DNA from 2 places in the Hoeflea phototrophica DFL-43 genome. Region 1 is predicted to be linked to the other one. Evidence: riboswitches for the same ligand, from Rfam matches in the RefSeq annotation. Region 1 holds a riboswitch; the other holds the start of a gene.
The links. A riboswitch is a leader RNA that binds a small molecule or an ion and turns the genes downstream of it on or off. The one in region 1 is predicted to bind S-adenosylmethionine.

Region 1 (7,842 bases):
AAAGGCGACCGCATGCGGTCCCCAAAGCCCGTAGTCAGTGGAGGAGTAGCCGGTTCCGGTGACAATCGAGATAACATTGAAAGCCGCGTGCCGGAGCCCGTCGAGACCCAGATGATACTGGCTGAAATGGGCCATCATCCAGCCAGCCAGTACTGCCACTCCGAGAAAGGCGAAGAACGCCTTGACCTGCTGATCGACGAAGATCGGGCGAAACCGTCCCTGCAGCATCTGCACGTAGAGAATGAAGGGGATCGACCCAAGGATCATGAACAGGACGGCGACCCACTCGACGCCTGGATTGGCAAAATGCCCGATTGAGGCATCCTTGGTCGAGAAGCCGCCCGTCGCAACCGTCGTCATGGCATGGATCACCGCATCATCCGCGGCCATCCCGACCGCCATGTAGGCGATGGCGCAGACGCCGGTGATGCCGATGAAGACGAGCGTGATCGAGGTCGAGATCTGGGTCGCCCGCGGCAGGATTTTCTCCGCCGTGTCGAAGGCCTCCGCCTTGAACAGCTGCATACCGCCGATCTGCAGCATCGGCAGAACCGCAATTGCCATCACGATGATCCCAAGCCCGCCCAGCCATTGCAGCAGCCCGCGCCAGAACAGCAGGCCGGGCGGGGCAGTGTCGAGGCCGGTGATCACCGTCGCCCCGGTTGTGGTCAGGCCGGACATCGATTCAAAGAAGGCATCGGTGTAGCTCGGCACGATGCCGGACCATTGAAACGGCAGCGCACCGAACGCCACCAGCGCCAGCCACGACACTACCGTCATCAGCATCGCCTGCCGGGTCGACAGCCCCTTTGGGGCGCCCCGGTTGGCGATGAACAGCCCGAAGCCAAAAAGCATCGTTACCATCGCCGAACTTGCGAAGATCATCCAGTCGTCATTGTCGGCAGCAAGATCTACAAGTGCGGGTAGAAGCATGGCGACGCCCAGCGTCGACACCAGCGCCCCGGTCACCAGCATGACCGGCCGGAATTCCGCTAGCACGTTCAATTCAACGTTCTTGCCATGCCTGGCAGATCAAGTGAGAAAGCAGGGATTTCCACATCGAAGAACTCGCCCTCGGCCGATTGCATCTGATAGCTGCCAGCCATTACTCCCGAGGGCGTGTCGAGCGGACAGCCGGAGGAATACTCATAGGTATCGCCGGGACCCAGCACCGGCTGCTCGCCAACAACGCCGGGGCCGCGCACTTCATCCACCATGCCATTCTCATCGGTGATCTGCCAGTGACGGCTGCGCAACTGGACAATCCTGTCGGACCGGTTGGAAATCACCACCCGGTAACCCCAGACATAGCGACTGTCCTCGGGGTCCGATTGGTCCTCGAGATAATACGGCTCAACCGTTACTTCGATATCACGTGTCAACGCGCGGTACATGATCTGCTCCTGATGCCACTCATTCTACAGTGTTACGCTTGCGTCAAGCGTGTTTGGGCCATCCTTCGTGCGGAATAGCCCCCTGTGAGCGTTGACCTGATTGTGATTGCCGTAGCACTGCTCCGCACGTGACGGACGTCCACCATCGCGGTATCACGATCTGGCTCGATTGGAGAGAGAAAAATGTTGGATGGCGCCGCACGAAAACTGATTCAGCCCGGACTAGACCGGAGTGGAACATGGCTTGCTGCCCGCGGCGTCCGGGCCGATCACGTGACAGTCGCGGCCTGTCTCATCGGCCTTGTGGCAGCCGGCCTGATTGCCTCGGGCGAGATGGTTGCCGCGCTGGTGCTGATCATCATCAGCCGCATCGGCGATGGTCTCGACGGGTCGGTCGCACGCGCGTCCAGCAGGACCGATTTCGGCGGCTATCTCGATATCACCCTGGACTTTGTTTTCTATGGCGCAATCCCGCTGGGGTTTGTGCTTTATGATCCCGCCACAAACGGGCTTGCCGGCGCGGCGCTGATTTTCTCTTTCTACGTCAACGGCGCAAGTTTCCTGGCCTATGCAATCGTCGCAGAAAAACGTGGACTCTCGACCGATGCCCGAGGCGTGAAATCGATCTATTTCACCACCGGTCTCGCCGAAGCCAGCGAGACCTTCTTCGTCTTTGGCGTATTCTGCCTGTGGCCCGGCTGGTTTGCGCCGGTGGCCTGGGTGTTTGCAGCAATCTGTCTCTACACCGCGCTTTCCCGGATCATGCAGGCCCGCGCGGTCTTTGCCGAACCGGTATCAGAGACCTGACAAGGCCCGATCGAAGTCTTCGACCAGATCCTCTACGTCCTCAATGCCGACCGACAGCCGCACCACGCCCGGGCCAATTCCAAGTTCGTCGCGGGCTTCCTCCGAGAGGTTTTTGTGCGTGGTCGTTGCCGGATGGGTGATCAGGCTCTTGCTGTCGCCAAGATTGTTGGAGATCCGCACCACTTCAAGCGCATTCTGCATGGCGAAAGCGGCGCTCTTGCCACCCTTGAGTTCGAACGCCACAAGAGTTGATCCTCCGCTCATCTGCCGGGCGCAGACATCAGCCTGCGGATGATCTGCCCGTCCGGGATAGATCACCTTCGCTACGGCAGGATGATCGGCGAGGAAATCTGCCAGACGGCCGGCGCTGTCAGTCTGGCGGCGCACCCGAAGCGGCAGGGTTTCGAGCCCCTTGAGCAATGTCCAGGCATTGAATGGCGACAATGACGGGCCGGTGTGACGGAAAAAGTCGTGCAGGTTTTCGTCGATCCACTCCTTGCTCGACAGCACAACGCCACCCAGACAGCGTCCCTGACCGTCAATGTGCTTGGTGGCGGAGTAGCAGACCACATGTGCGCCCAGTTCCAGCGGTTTTTGCAGCAATGGCGTGGCGAACACATTGTCGACCACAAGCGTCGCTCCGATCTGGTTTGCGAGCTGCGTCACGCCCGCAATGTCGACTACTTCGAGCGTCGGATTGGTCGGGCTTTCGAGGAAAAACACTTTGGTGTTGGGCCGGATCGCAGCTTCGAAATTGGCGAGGTCGCGGCCATCGACAAGACTCGATTCAATGCCGTATTGCGGCAACAGCGTTTCCACCACCCAGCGGCAGGAGCCGAACAGCGCCCGTGCCGAGACCACGTGATCTCCCGCTTTCAGCTGACAAAGCAGCGCAGCCGAGATCGCGGCCATGCCCGAAGCCGTGGCCCGGGCGTCTTCCGCGCCCTCCATCAGGCACATGCGCTTTTCGAACATGTCGGTGGTCGGATTGGCGTAGCGCGAATAGATAAAGCCGGGATCCTCGCCCTTGAACCGGGCTTCCGCGGCTTCCGAACTGTCATAGACGAAGCCCTGAGTGAGATAGATCGCTTCGGACGTTTCGCCAAATCCTGAGCGATTGATTCCGCCGTGAACGAGTTGGGTTGCGGGGCGTAACTGTCGATTATTTGTCATTGTCTTGGTCCAGAACACAAAAATACCGGCTTGCGAAGTCGCCAGCCGGTTTTGCAACCCGACCTTTTAGCGACTTGTTTAACGTGGCTGCAAGCCGGTCGGCCAAATCACCACGGGATAAGCTTCCTTTACTGCCTTGAGGCGCTTGCGTCAATCGCCGCGGCTTGTCATCAAGTCCCACGGGCAAAATGGAGCAGGTACAAATTGAGCGCTGGTATTCTTTCCGATCGCGCAATCCGCGCGCTGTTTGACGGTGGAAAGCTTGCTGCCGGTCGGCCGCTTGATGCCGATCAGATACAGCCCGCGAGCCTTGATCTCAGGCTTGGCGCCAAGGCTTACCGGGTCCGCGCCAGTTTTCTGCCCGGCCCGAACAATGCGGTCGAAGACAAGCTTGCACGGCTGAGCATGCACGAGATCGACCTGTCGGATGGTGCCGTGCTCGAGACCGGTTGCGTCTACATAGTGCCGCTGCTCGAAAGCCTGGCGCTGCCCGGTGAAATCTCGGCCTCGGCCAACCCCAAAAGCTCCACCGGGCGGCTTGATATCTTTACCCGGGTGATGACCGATTTCGGCCAGGAGTTCGACAAGATCGCCCCCGGTTACAACGGTCCGCTCTGGCTTGAAGTCAGCCCGCGCACATTCCCGATTGTCGCGCGCACCGGATCGCGCCTGTCGCAGATCCGGTTCCGCCAGGGCCACGCCTTGCTGGACGAGACCGAGTTGCTGGACCTGCACAAGGCGGAGACGCTTGTCGCCTCGGACAATCCCAATGTCTCGGGCGGGGGCATCGCGCTGTCGATCGATCTGGCCGGTCAAGGGCCGGACAGCCTGGTTGGCTATCGCGGCAAGCACCACACGGCGGTGATCGATGTCGACAAGCGCGCTGCTCAGGACGTCTTCGAATTCTGGGAGCCGATCCACAATCGCGGCTCGGCCGATCTCATTCTCGATCCCGATGAATTCTACATTCTTGTGAGCCGTGAATCGGTGCACGTACCGCCGCTCTTTGCGGCCGAGATGACCCCTTTCGACCCTTTGGTCGGTGAGTTCCGCGTCCACTATGCAGGGTTCTTCGATCCTGGCTTTGGCCATTCGGAGGCTGGAGGCGCGGGCAGCCGTGCCGTGCTTGAGGTTCGCAGCCACGAGGTGCCGTTTATCCTTGAACACGGACAGATCGTCGGCCGGCTGGTTTACGAGCGGATGCTTGAGCGCCCTGAAGCACTCTATGGCTCAGGCATGGGCTCGAACTATCAGGCCCAGGGCCTGAAACTCTCCAAGCATTTTCGCGCCTGATATGACTACGCAGACGGCTGGCGTCCCTGCTCGGCGCGAAGCTCCGCAATCTCCTTGCGGATTTCCCTGAGTTCCTTGAGCATCTCGCCCTGTTCGCTCGCCATGGCTTCGCGGTCGGCAGTCGCTTCGGCTTCGTGCTCTTCCTGCATGGCTGAAACGATGATGCCGATGAACAGGTTGAGAACGGTGAAGGTGGTGCAGGCAATGAACGGGATGAAGAACGCCCAAGCCATCGGATGCACCTCCATCACCGGCCGAACGATGCCCATCGACCAGCTTTCAAGCGTCATCACCTGGAACAGCGAGTAGGCTGAAGCGGGGATCGAGCCGAACCATTCCGGGAAAGTGTTCCCGTAAAGCTTGGTTGCCATCACAGAGAACACATAGAACACCAATGTGAGCAACAGCATGATCGACCCCATGCCGGGCAGGGCGGCCACCAGACCGCCGACCACGCGCTTGAGCGAGGGCACCATGCCGATGATGCGCAGCACTCTGAGAATGCGCAGTGCCCTGAGCACGGACAGGTTTCCGGTCGCGGGCAACAGCGCCACCCCCACAACCAGAAGATCGAAAATCCGCCATGGGTCGCGAAAGAAATCGAGCCTCCAGGCGAGCAGCCGAGCCAGCACCTCAACGACGAACACGGCCAGAATGGCGCGATCGAGAATGAGGAGGAGGCCGCCGAACTGTTCCATGGCCGCGGGTACTGTTTCAAGTCCGAGTGTGATCGCGTTGACGACGATCAGAACACTGATGACGGTTTCAAAGCGCCGCGAGGACAGGAAGGCTTTCAATCGGTCCATTGGAGGTCTCATGGAGTTGCAGGAGAGCGCCTGTCATATGAGGTCGCGCCGGTTTCCAGTCAAGCGGGCGTCGGTCAGGTCTTTTGGCGTTGCGAAAGGATCGGCGGTCTGATCAGCCCACCGGCGGTTTGGCAACACAGCGCCAAGCGCAGGCGCTTGACAGTTTGTCCGAACGCCGCCATGGATCAAGCTGCTGCGGGTGTAGCTCAATGGCAGAGCAGAAGCTTCCCAAGCTTACGACGAGGGTTCGATTCCCTTCACCCGCTCCATTGGGATTTTCTGTCTGGGTCTCTGATTTTCAGGAACAGCTTCGCATGTCGGCAAGGGGTCTTGTTGAGTCTTCGCGGATGACTCGGCATCGTGCGGTGTCTTTTCCCACAAATGCGCGTTGGCCAGCAGTTGTGTCAGTGCTCTCCAGCCGGCCAGAGAAATCAACAGCCAGTAGGCCGGGATCATCAATAGCCAGTGGCGTTTTAAGTGTGAGCGCTCGTAAGCGGTAAAGGCGAACCAGCCAGTTGCCGGGAAAAGCAGGTAGTTGCCAAAAATGTTGACCGCATCCATCCAAAGCAGAACGGCGTGCATGTCAGAGACCACTGAGGCGTGGCCGCTTGCAATCCATGCAAACGAAAAGGCAATAAACAGATACATCAGTGGGTGTACCAAAGCAGAGATAAGCATGCCCGCAATCAACAACTGAAACACCACAAAAGCCGCAGGTCCCAGTGAAGACCACGTTGCTACGGGATTTCGCATGGCAACCAGCCAGGTTTGCGCCCAGCCCTTGAGCCATCTGGTTCGCTGCCGTTTCCAGACGTCGAGTTGAACAGGGCAGCTCTCCACGGTTGCACATTTGAGAATTCCGGTGCGGTAGCCGTAGGCATGCAGACGCAGTCCCAGATCGGCGTCCTCGGTGACATTGTGCGGATCCCATCCGCCAGTGTTTTCAAGTGCAGCGCGCTTGAAATGATTTGACGTGCCTCCAAGCGGGATGGGCATTCCGGTGCGCGCCAGAAACGGGATTAGAACCCGGAAAAGGCCGCTGTATTCAAGTGCGAACAGACCTGAAATCCAGTTTGAGCGGAGATTGGCAACCGCAAGCGGGGCCTGCAGGCAGCCCAGTTGGTCATCGCCCGCGCGGAATGTGGCCCAGGCTTCAAGCAATTGCCCCGGAGCCGGTTTGTCTTCAGCGTCATAGACAGCGATCAGTGAACCACGAGCGCCACGGAGAGCATATTGCAGTGCCTTTGGCTTGGTGCGTGGCCCAAAGGCTGGAACCCTCACGATTTCGCATTCGGGCCCAAGGTCTTGAGCTTCAAGTGCTTCAATCGTGGCCTCATCGCCGGCTTCGCAGATGTATTTCACATCGAGCAGGCTCTTGGGCCATCGCAGGGCGTCAATCCGCGCGACCAGTGCAGGCGCCATGGCCGCCTCGTCGTAAAGCGGAATCAGCAGTGTGTAGATCGGCATTCGTGTTTCTATGTCTGATCCACCTCGCACTGTGTCCGGGCGGCGTAGCGCCATCGCCAGCGCTGACAGCCTCAGGAGGATGCCTGCTGAGAAGAGCATCGTCAGCACCACATGCAGAACAGTCAATGCAGAAAGAGGCCAGATCAGGAATGCGGCGATGCAAAGGCAAAGCATGAGTGCGAGCACAAAGCCCTGCATCCCGGTGAGGACATGCCGGGCGCTGTGCTCGCAATGATCCTGATCGAGACGGAAAGTGCTTTCCCGAACGCGCTGCTCCTGGCCCGACTCCCAGATTGCCCGGCGAATGGTTGAGGGTGATGCAACGACGAGGTGCCTGCGCAAGGCAGGGCGGGCACGCAGGCGCGCGGCATCGGCTTCATGCCGTTTGGCTTCAGGCGTGATCGCGGTCACTTGGCCATTTGCGCGCGAGAGTCGAAGCGGCCCGTCTCTGCGCAAGAGAACATCGGTTGAGGCAAGATGCACAACCTCGTCCGGATTGATATGATCGACATAATCAAGACCGAGCTCATCTGCCAGCCAACGGTAGTAGAGTTCCGGCTGTATGAGACGGCGGGCTATGAGTTCCTTTTCGATCGTGGTGCCATTGGCGGCGGCCGCCCGTCGTGCCTCTTCCACATGCGGTTTTCCGATTCCGCAGCCTGTGAAAAAGCGGTGCTCACAATCATACAGCGCCTCGGTGTTGACCGGCCTGTCCGGGTCAGTCAGCTGTGGCCGGGGCTCGGCATGGCTGACCAGCTGCAACTGCGGTGGCGGTTTGTCACTCAAGCGGCGATTGGGTGTTTTGCTTGGGAGCATGACTCTGGTAAACACACTACAGTTGCAGCGAGACGATAAATCTATGGTAGTGAAAAACACTGAAAATACATCCCTAAGATTTAAGT
Region 2 (7,842 bases), 890 kb from region 1:
ATGCCATCGAGAGAAAAACGCCCTTTGGCGATCCGGTTGGCGTGGCGGCCGGGGGTCTGCCCGAAATAGGGCGAATGCGCCGGATAGCTCTCAAAATCAGGAAATCCCAGCGTCAGAGGCGGCAAATGGTTTTCAAGCCTCAGATCCTGCAGCGCCGCACCCCAGGTCATGACTTTCGCCGTCAGCCCACCACCCTGAAGTGTGATGCGGCGGACCGCCTCTCCGTTTGCAGTGTGTCCGAAAATCTCGATCATACCGGCATTTCCAAGTCTTGTTTGATCCGTTCCAGGCATTGGGATGGCCTGATTTTTCTCCAGGCGCAAGGCCTGAAGCGAGATACGGGCAAGAGCACGCCCAACGCCGCTATGGATCAAAACAGCTTAAAGCACCGGACGCGGAGAAAACACTTTTTGATTGCAAACCCCTCTTGATTGCAAATACACTCCATAATGCAATCAAAGGGAGAGTTGACATGAATAAAGTTCTCGCCATTGTTCTCACAATTACTGTCGCGGGCTTCGCCCAAACGGCATTCGCTGACGATCACGCGATGTCTCCGGATATGAAGCTCCTCGCCGGAGCATCCAACTGGGTCAACCAGTCCGGCTCTGTTGCTCAGTTTGTGTTCACGCCCTCGCCCACACAACCTCAAACCTACGAGGTTTCCGGAAACTACATCAACAACGCCCAGGGGACAGGCTGCAAGGGCACACCCTACCCCCTGTCGGGAGCCTACTACTCGGGCAACCAGATAATCTCGTTCTCGGTGGTCTGGTCAAACGCATCAGCAAACTGCCAGTCGGCAACCGGGTGGACTGGTTATTTCGACTTTTCAGGATCCCAAGCCGTGCTGAAAACCGATTGGAACCTGGCCTTTTACAGCGGCAGCACTCCCGCAATCCAGCAGGGCCAAGACGACTTCATGCAATCAGTAGCGACCGTCTCTGAGAGCTTGCTGACCGAATAAAGCACCATATGGTCTGTAGTGCAGGCAAACCGAAGTGAAAAACGGATCCGCGGCAGGAGCTCGCCATCCGGCGGGTTCCTGTCGGCTTGTCTACCGCGTCAACTGCCGCGTCGCCGCTTCCAGACCGGACAGCGTCATCGGAAACATCCGGTCCGCAAACAATTGCCGGATCAGCTCCGTCGAATGGGTGTAGGGCCAATGCGCTTCCGGCGCCGGGTTGAGCCAGGCGACCTTGTGGAAATGGTTGAGCATCCGCGTGAGCCAAACCTGGCCAGGCTCCTCATTCCAGTGTTCCACAGATCCGCCCGGCGCAATGATTTCATAGGGGCTCATCGCAGCATCACCGACAAAAATCACCCGATAGTCAGACCCGTAGGTTCGCAGCAGCTCTTCGGTCGGCATCACATCCTGCCGGCGCCGCTGATTATCGCGCCAGACTCCCTCATAGAGGCAATTGTGGAAGTAGAAATACTCCATGTGACGAAACTCGGCGCGCGCCGCGGAGAACAGCTCCTCGACAACCCGGATGTGATCATCCATTGACCCGCCGATATCAAAGAACATCAACAGCTTGACGGCATTGCGCCGTTCCGGCCGGGTCTTGACGTCCAGCCAGCCGTGTTCGGCTGTCGCCTGGATTGTGCCATGCAGATCGAACTCCTCGGCGGCGCCCTCTCGGACCCAGCGCCTCAACCTTCTCAGCGCCACCTTGATGTTGCGGGTGCCAAGCTCCACCGTATCATCAAGGTTCTTGAACTCGCGCTTGTCCCAGACCTTGACCGCACGGCGGTGACGGCTCTCTTCCTGTCCGATGCGAACGCCCTCGGGATTGTAACCGTGGGCGCCAAAGGGGGAGGTGCCTGCCGTGCCGACCCATTTCGATCCGCCCTGATGCCGCTTTTGCTGCTCCTCAAGCCGTTGCTTGAGCGTCTCCATCAGCTTGTCAAAACCGCCCAGGCTCTCGATCAGCTTTTTCTCATCCTCGTTGAGGTGTTTCTCCGCCATGCGCCGCAACCATTCCTCCGGAAGATTGCGAACATTGGTGGCCACGGCACCTCCAACAGCCTCAACGCCGCGGAAGTAATGCGAGAACACACGGTCGAAGCGATCGATATGGCGTTCATCCTTCACCAGCGCAGCACGGGCAAGATAGTAGAATCCCTCCACATCATAGAGGGCCAGCCCCGCATCCAACCCCTCCATCAAGGTCAGGTACTCGCGCAGCGAGACCGGCACTTTGGCAGCTTTGAGCTCTAGAAAGAATGGCAGGAACATGGATGCGATCTTAACGGCAACGCGGCCTGCTTTCCATAGCGATCATGATTTCAAATCGCTGTTTCGATTGCCCCCGATCGCCGGGGCGGCTGACAGCAAAGCCAATGCCGCACTGCGCGTGTCAGGTCCTCCAGGCGGGCTTACCGGCTGTATTTGACAAACGGCGTCAATGTCGCGATCCGGTCATAGAGCTTGCGCGCGGTTGTATTGAATTCCTGCGTCATCCAGTAGACGTTCGGGCAGCCATCCCTGTCCGCGGCGGCATAAACAGCCTCGATCAACGCCCGGCCAACACCTGTTCCACGCGCCTCAGGCGCGGCGTAGAGATCCTGCAGATAGCAGACATGTTCCAGCCTCCAGCAATGGCGGTGGTAGAAGTAATGCACCAGCCCCACCGGTTCGCCATCCACAAGCGCCAGCAGCCCGCGTGGCTCATAAAACGAGTTCTCACCCTCAACATGCTCCCCGAGAATGCGCCCGAATGTGGTCTCATACACCTCTTCGGGAACGCTCGATTCGTAGAACTCAAGATAGCCGGTCCAAAGCTTGCGCCAATGATCCCTGTCAGACGCGGCAATCGGCCGGATCTCCACTTTTGACCCGCCCATCCTACTCTCCAGCCTCGGCCATCGCTCGGTCGTGACCGATATCTGCCATGTTGAACGGCGTCGTCTGGTAGACCTGATTGATCCAGTTGCCGAACAAGAGAAATGCATGGCTGCGCCAGCGGTTGAGCGGCGCCCGCTCCGGATCGTCGTCCGGAAAATAGTTCTTCGGCGGCGCGATCGGCTTTCCGGCCTGGACGTCACGGAAGTATTCCTCGGCCAGCGTGCCAGAATCATACTCGATGTGATTGAAGATATAGAGCCGGTTGCCAAACGCTTCGTGCAGCAGGCACAACCCGGTTTGGCTGCTTTCCATCAGCACGTCGAAATCCGGTGTCAGATCCTCGCGGCGCACCTCGGTCCAGCGCGACACAGAGACCTGAAAATCATCCGAAAACCCCATCAGATAGGGGGAGGCCGGGTTGAGATTGCGGTGTCGGTAGACACCAAACGCCTTTTCGTCGAGTTGCCGCTTGGGCACGCGGTGAAAATGCCACGCCGCTGCCATCGCACCCCAACATACAAAGAAGCTCGAATGCACATGGGTCGTGGTCCAGTCGAGGATCTGCTCGAGCTCATCCCAGTAGGTCACATCCTCGAAAGGCAGCGTCTCGATCGGCGCGCCGGTGATGATGAAACCATCGAACTTCCGGTCCTTCACCTCGTCCCAGGTGTGGTAGAAATTGATCAGATGCTCTTCAGACGTATTCTTGGCCGCATGCGAGCCGATGCGCACCAGCGTCAGCTCCACCTGCAGCGGCGACGCACCGACCAGCCGGGCGATCTGCGTCTCGGTGGCGATCTTGTTGGGCATAAGGTTCAACAAGCCGATATGCAGGGGACGGATATCCTGCCGCACAGCAATGGATTCATCCATGATCTGCACGCCTTCCTTGACCAGCACATCACGGGCGGGAAGACCATCAGGAATACGGATCGGCATGACGCACGGACCTCCAACAACAAAAAACCGGCCCGCGAATACACGCTGCCGGTCCGTTGGGGAATCCCCCTCGGCCCTTTAGCGAGTTGTTTAACGTGGCTGCAAGCCGGCCGGCCAAATCACCACAAGATCAGAATAGGCCCCACCTTTATTCAGGTCAACGCTGTTTACATCAATAGGAAAGGTCAGCCGGCTGAACATCGGTGTAATCAGGCGGCGGCATCTCCCGCAGACGAACTGCGTCAATTGTATCCGCACCGGACACCAGTGCTTTGACAATGCGGTGCATGCCATCCATCACACGCCCATGCGGACAGAGTATGATCGGAAAGCTCGGATCAGCATTTTCGGTCAGATCGAAATGCTGTGCCAGGGACCGTGGCGTCGGCCGGTCATCAGCAGTTTGAAACCACCACAATTCATCAAGCTCGGCAATTTCGCTCAGCGGAACCTCCACAACGGGAGACCCTTTGGAAAGCCGGATCAGCCGGCTGACATCCCAGGCGTAAAACCCGTTCGGACTGGGCCGGAAGTGATACTGCCTGCGCAAGCCAGATCCGGCATTTTCAAGGCCGATCATCCCCCGCGCTGCCGCGCCAAGAAGGCTAGCCGCTCGAAGAGATGCACATCCTGCTCGTTCTTGAGCAGCGCGCCATGCAGCTTGGGCAACGCATTCTTTGCGTCACCGCGCAACGTCTCCGGCTCTACATCATCGGACACCAGAAGCCGGATCCAATCCAGCGCCTCTGAGGTCGATGGCTTTTTCTTCAGCCCCGCGGTCTCGCGGATGGCGTAGAACTGGGTCAGCGCCTCGCGTACCAGCGATTGCTTGATGCCCGGGTAATGCACATCGACAATGCGCTGCAAGGTCGCCATTTCCGGAAACCGGATGTAATGGAAGAAGCAGCGCCGCAAAAACGCGTCCGGCAGTTCCTTCTCGTTGTTCGAGGTAATGATCACGATCGGCCGCTGTCTGGCCTGAATGGTCTCGCCGGTCTCATAGACAAAGAACTCCATCCGGTCGAGTTCCTGCAGAAGGTCATTGGGAAACTCGATATCCGCCTTGTCGATCTCATCGATCAGCAAAACCGTTTTCTTGTCAGCCGCAAAGGCTTCCCAAAGCTTACCGCGGCGGATGTAATTGGCCACATCATTGACCCGGTCATCTCCGAGCTGGCTGTCGCGCAACCGGCTGACCGCGTCATATTCGTAAAGCCCCTGTTGCGCCTTGGTCGTTGACTTGACCGACCATTCGATCAGATCAAGGCCGAGACTCTGAGCGATCTGGCGGGCCAGCTCGGTCTTGCCGGTGCCCGGTTCGCCCTTGACCAGAAGCGGCCGTTCCAGCCGGATCGCTGCATTGACCGCAACCGTGAGATCCTTGTCGGCCACATAGGCTTCTGTGCCTTCAAACTGCATACATTCTCCGTGCCCCACCAATCCGGCGGAATTGCGATGCCTCCGCGCCTCAACCATACAATCAAACTGGTCAGGCCATCTTCTGCTTCAATCCCCCTGGTTACTTCAACACCACATCAAACGCGGGGACGCAAGCCATGTTCAGGAGGCGAAAACACTTTCGGGCACTTGCGCCAGGCCCTTGCGCCAGATCAATGCGCCGCACCCTTTTGCGGGGCAAGGTCGTCCCAACTTAAACAACATGCATCTGACGGAGGCTCACATGACGCTCTACCACATCCATCTTGTTATGGCCCGCAACAAGGAATTCCCTGAAGGCAATGTCCATCGTGGCTATGATATTCACGCGCCACTCGATGCCGATGGTCATCTCGACAAGGCTGCCTGGGAGAAATCACCGTCATCATCAACCGTGATGCGGTTCTGGGATGGCGAGCGTTCGGCACTGGGTTATCTGGTCCATCACCCCAAGGGCGGTTGGGCCTTTGATTATGATCCCGCCGATGCGGACGATGATGAAACCGGCTTCAGGCTCTCAAGCCACATTTTCAAGCAAGGCGAGTATATTTCGATCCGCGACCATGGCGAAGATGAGTTGCACACTTTCGTCATCGATGCGGTGACCCAGGTGAACTGAGCCGCCAAGCCTCATGCCCGCCATGGGGCCGGATGCAAGAAAAGGTGCACGGGTGAAACTCTCATTCGTGCACCGCTAGCGCATGCCTCGCTCAATTGGACCCAATTGAGCGACAGCGTACATGCATCAATTCAAAGCGTTACAGCGTCCTTTGCGCATCAGATTGGATGCGCGGCGCTGTAGGCCAGTCAGCCGCCTTCGATCTCTTCGCGCAGCATCTCGAGTTCGAGCCACTCGCCTTCCATCGCTTCGATGTCGGTCTTGAGCGCATCATGGGCCTTGGCGCGCGCTGCAAATCCGTCCGGATTCTTGGAAAACAACGCCGGATCAGCCATTTCGGCCTCAATGGCAGCAAGTTTGTCTTGTGCCGCCTCGATCTTGCCGGGCAGCGATTCAAGTGCGAACTTCTGCTTGTAGGAAAGCTTGCGCGATGCCTCGCGCGCGCCGGCCTGCGGCTTGGACGTTCCGCTCGACTTGGCTGCTTCTGAAGCCTGTTTCGCCTTCTTCTCCCGCGCCGCCTCGCCGCTTTGGGCCAGCATGTCGGTGTAGCCACCGGCATAGGCAATCCAGCGCCCGTCAGGATCGGTCGGATTGGCGGGCGCCAGCACAGATCCCACGGTCCGATCGAGGAAATCGCGGTCATGGCTGATCAGGATCACGGTGCCCGGGTAGGACGCCACCAGTTCCTGCAACAGATCCAGCGTTTCCATGTCGAGATCATTGGTCGGCTCATCAAGGATCAGCAGGTTCGAAGGCTGCGACAGAATTCTCGCCAGCACCAGCCGTGCCTTCTCTCCACCCGAAAGGTTCCGGATCGGCGTGTGCGCCTGCTCCGGCTGGAACAGAAAGTCCTTCATGTAGCCGGTCACATGCTTGGCTTCGCCATTCACGATAAGGCTGTCGCCACGGCCATCGGTGAGGTAATGCGCCAGCGTTTCATCCGGATTGAGCACGTCGCGGCGCTGGTCGAGCACGGCGATGTCAAGCTTCGATCCATGCCGCACAAACCCGGTGTCGGGTTCCAATTCGCCAATCAGCATCTTCAGCAGCGTTGTCTTGCCGGCACCATTGGGACCAATGATGCCCAGACAGTCACCGCGATTGATCCGGATCGAAAAATCGCGAACCACCGGTGCCTTGTCATAGACCTTGGATATCCCTTCCGCCTCGATCACCAGCTTGCCCGAGTCCCGGCCCTCCGCCACCTGCGCGTTGATCCGCCCCTGCGGACCCTTGTGGCCTCGGTGGTCCGCCCGCATGGTGTGCAGCTGCGAAAGCCGTCGCATGTTGCGCTTGCGCCGCGCGGTCACACCGTAGCGCAGCCAATGTTCCTCGCGCTCGATGGCGCGTCCCAGCTTGTGCTGCTCCAGCTCCTCTGCCTCAAGCACCTCATCACGCCAGGCCTCAAAATGTTCGAACCCCTTCTCCAGCCTCAACGACCGTCCTCGGTCAAGCCAGACAGTGGCGCGCCCGACGCGCTCGAGAAAGCGCCGGTCATGGGAGATCACCAACAGCGCGCCACGCGCACGCACAAGCTCTTCTTCGAGCCATTCGATGGTCGGCAGATCAAGATGGTTGGTCGGCTCATCCAGCAGCAAAATATCGGGTTCCGGCGCAAGCGCACGGGCCAGGGCTGCACGGCGCGCCTCACCGCCTGAAAGAGTCTGCGGGTCGGCAGCCCCATCCAGACCCAGATTTCCAAGCAGGTAACTCACCCGGTGCGGATCGTCGCTGGGGCCCAGCCCGGCTTCCGCATAGGCTTCAACCGTGGTGAAGTCCCCGAAATCCGGCGCCTGCGGCAGATAGCGGATCGTCGAGGACGGGTGCCTGAAGATCTCACCCGACTGCGGCTCGACAAGTCCCGCCGCGATCTTCAAAAGAGTTGATTTGCCAGAGCCGTTGCGGCCCACAAGGCAAATCCGGTCCCCCGGCTCCACCTGCAGTTCCGCTCCGTCCAGCAGCGGCGCGCCTCCGAAGGACAGTCTGATGTCGTCAA

Region 2: it holds a riboswitch for S-adenosylmethionine, as region 1 does, so the genes downstream of both, HPDFL43_RS19755 (homoserine O-succinyltransferase) here and HPDFL43_RS02810 (O-succinylhomoserine sulfhydrylase) in region 1, are expected to answer to the same signal.

The regions. Positions count from the first base shown of each region.
Region 1 covers NZ_CM002917.1:591,450-599,291, forward strand. The annotation lists gene HPDFL43_RS02795 (TrkH family potassium uptake protein) at 1-999, opposite strand, end outside; gene apaG (Co2+/Mg2+ efflux protein ApaG) at 1,002-1,394, opposite strand; gene HPDFL43_RS02805 (CDP-alcohol phosphatidyltransferase family protein) at 1,578-2,201, shown strand; gene HPDFL43_RS02810 (O-succinylhomoserine sulfhydrylase) at 2,190-3,374, opposite strand; SAM riboswitch at 3,421-3,498, opposite strand; gene HPDFL43_RS02815 (2'-deoxycytidine 5'-triphosphate deaminase) at 3,579-4,667, shown strand; gene HPDFL43_RS02820 (ion transporter) at 4,673-5,473, opposite strand; tRNA gene HPDFL43_RS02825 (tRNA-Gly) at 5,669-5,742, shown strand; gene HPDFL43_RS21575 (glycosyltransferase family 2 protein) at 5,708-7,816, opposite strand.
Region 2 covers NZ_CM002917.1:4,170,519-4,178,360, forward strand. The annotation lists gene HPDFL43_RS19735 (aldose epimerase family protein) at 1-254, opposite strand, end outside; gene HPDFL43_RS19740 (hoefavidin) at 473-967, shown strand; gene HPDFL43_RS19745 (vWA domain-containing protein) at 1,058-2,242, opposite strand; gene HPDFL43_RS19750 (GNAT family N-acetyltransferase) at 2,383-2,850, opposite strand; gene HPDFL43_RS19755 (homoserine O-succinyltransferase) at 2,852-3,790, opposite strand; SAM riboswitch at 3,849-3,926, opposite strand; gene HPDFL43_RS19760 (hypothetical protein) at 3,963-4,370, opposite strand; gene HPDFL43_RS19765 (AAA family ATPase) at 4,367-5,209, opposite strand; gene HPDFL43_RS19770 (hypothetical protein) at 5,472-5,846, shown strand; gene HPDFL43_RS19775 (ABC-F family ATP-binding cassette domain-containing protein) at 6,035-7,842, opposite strand, start outside.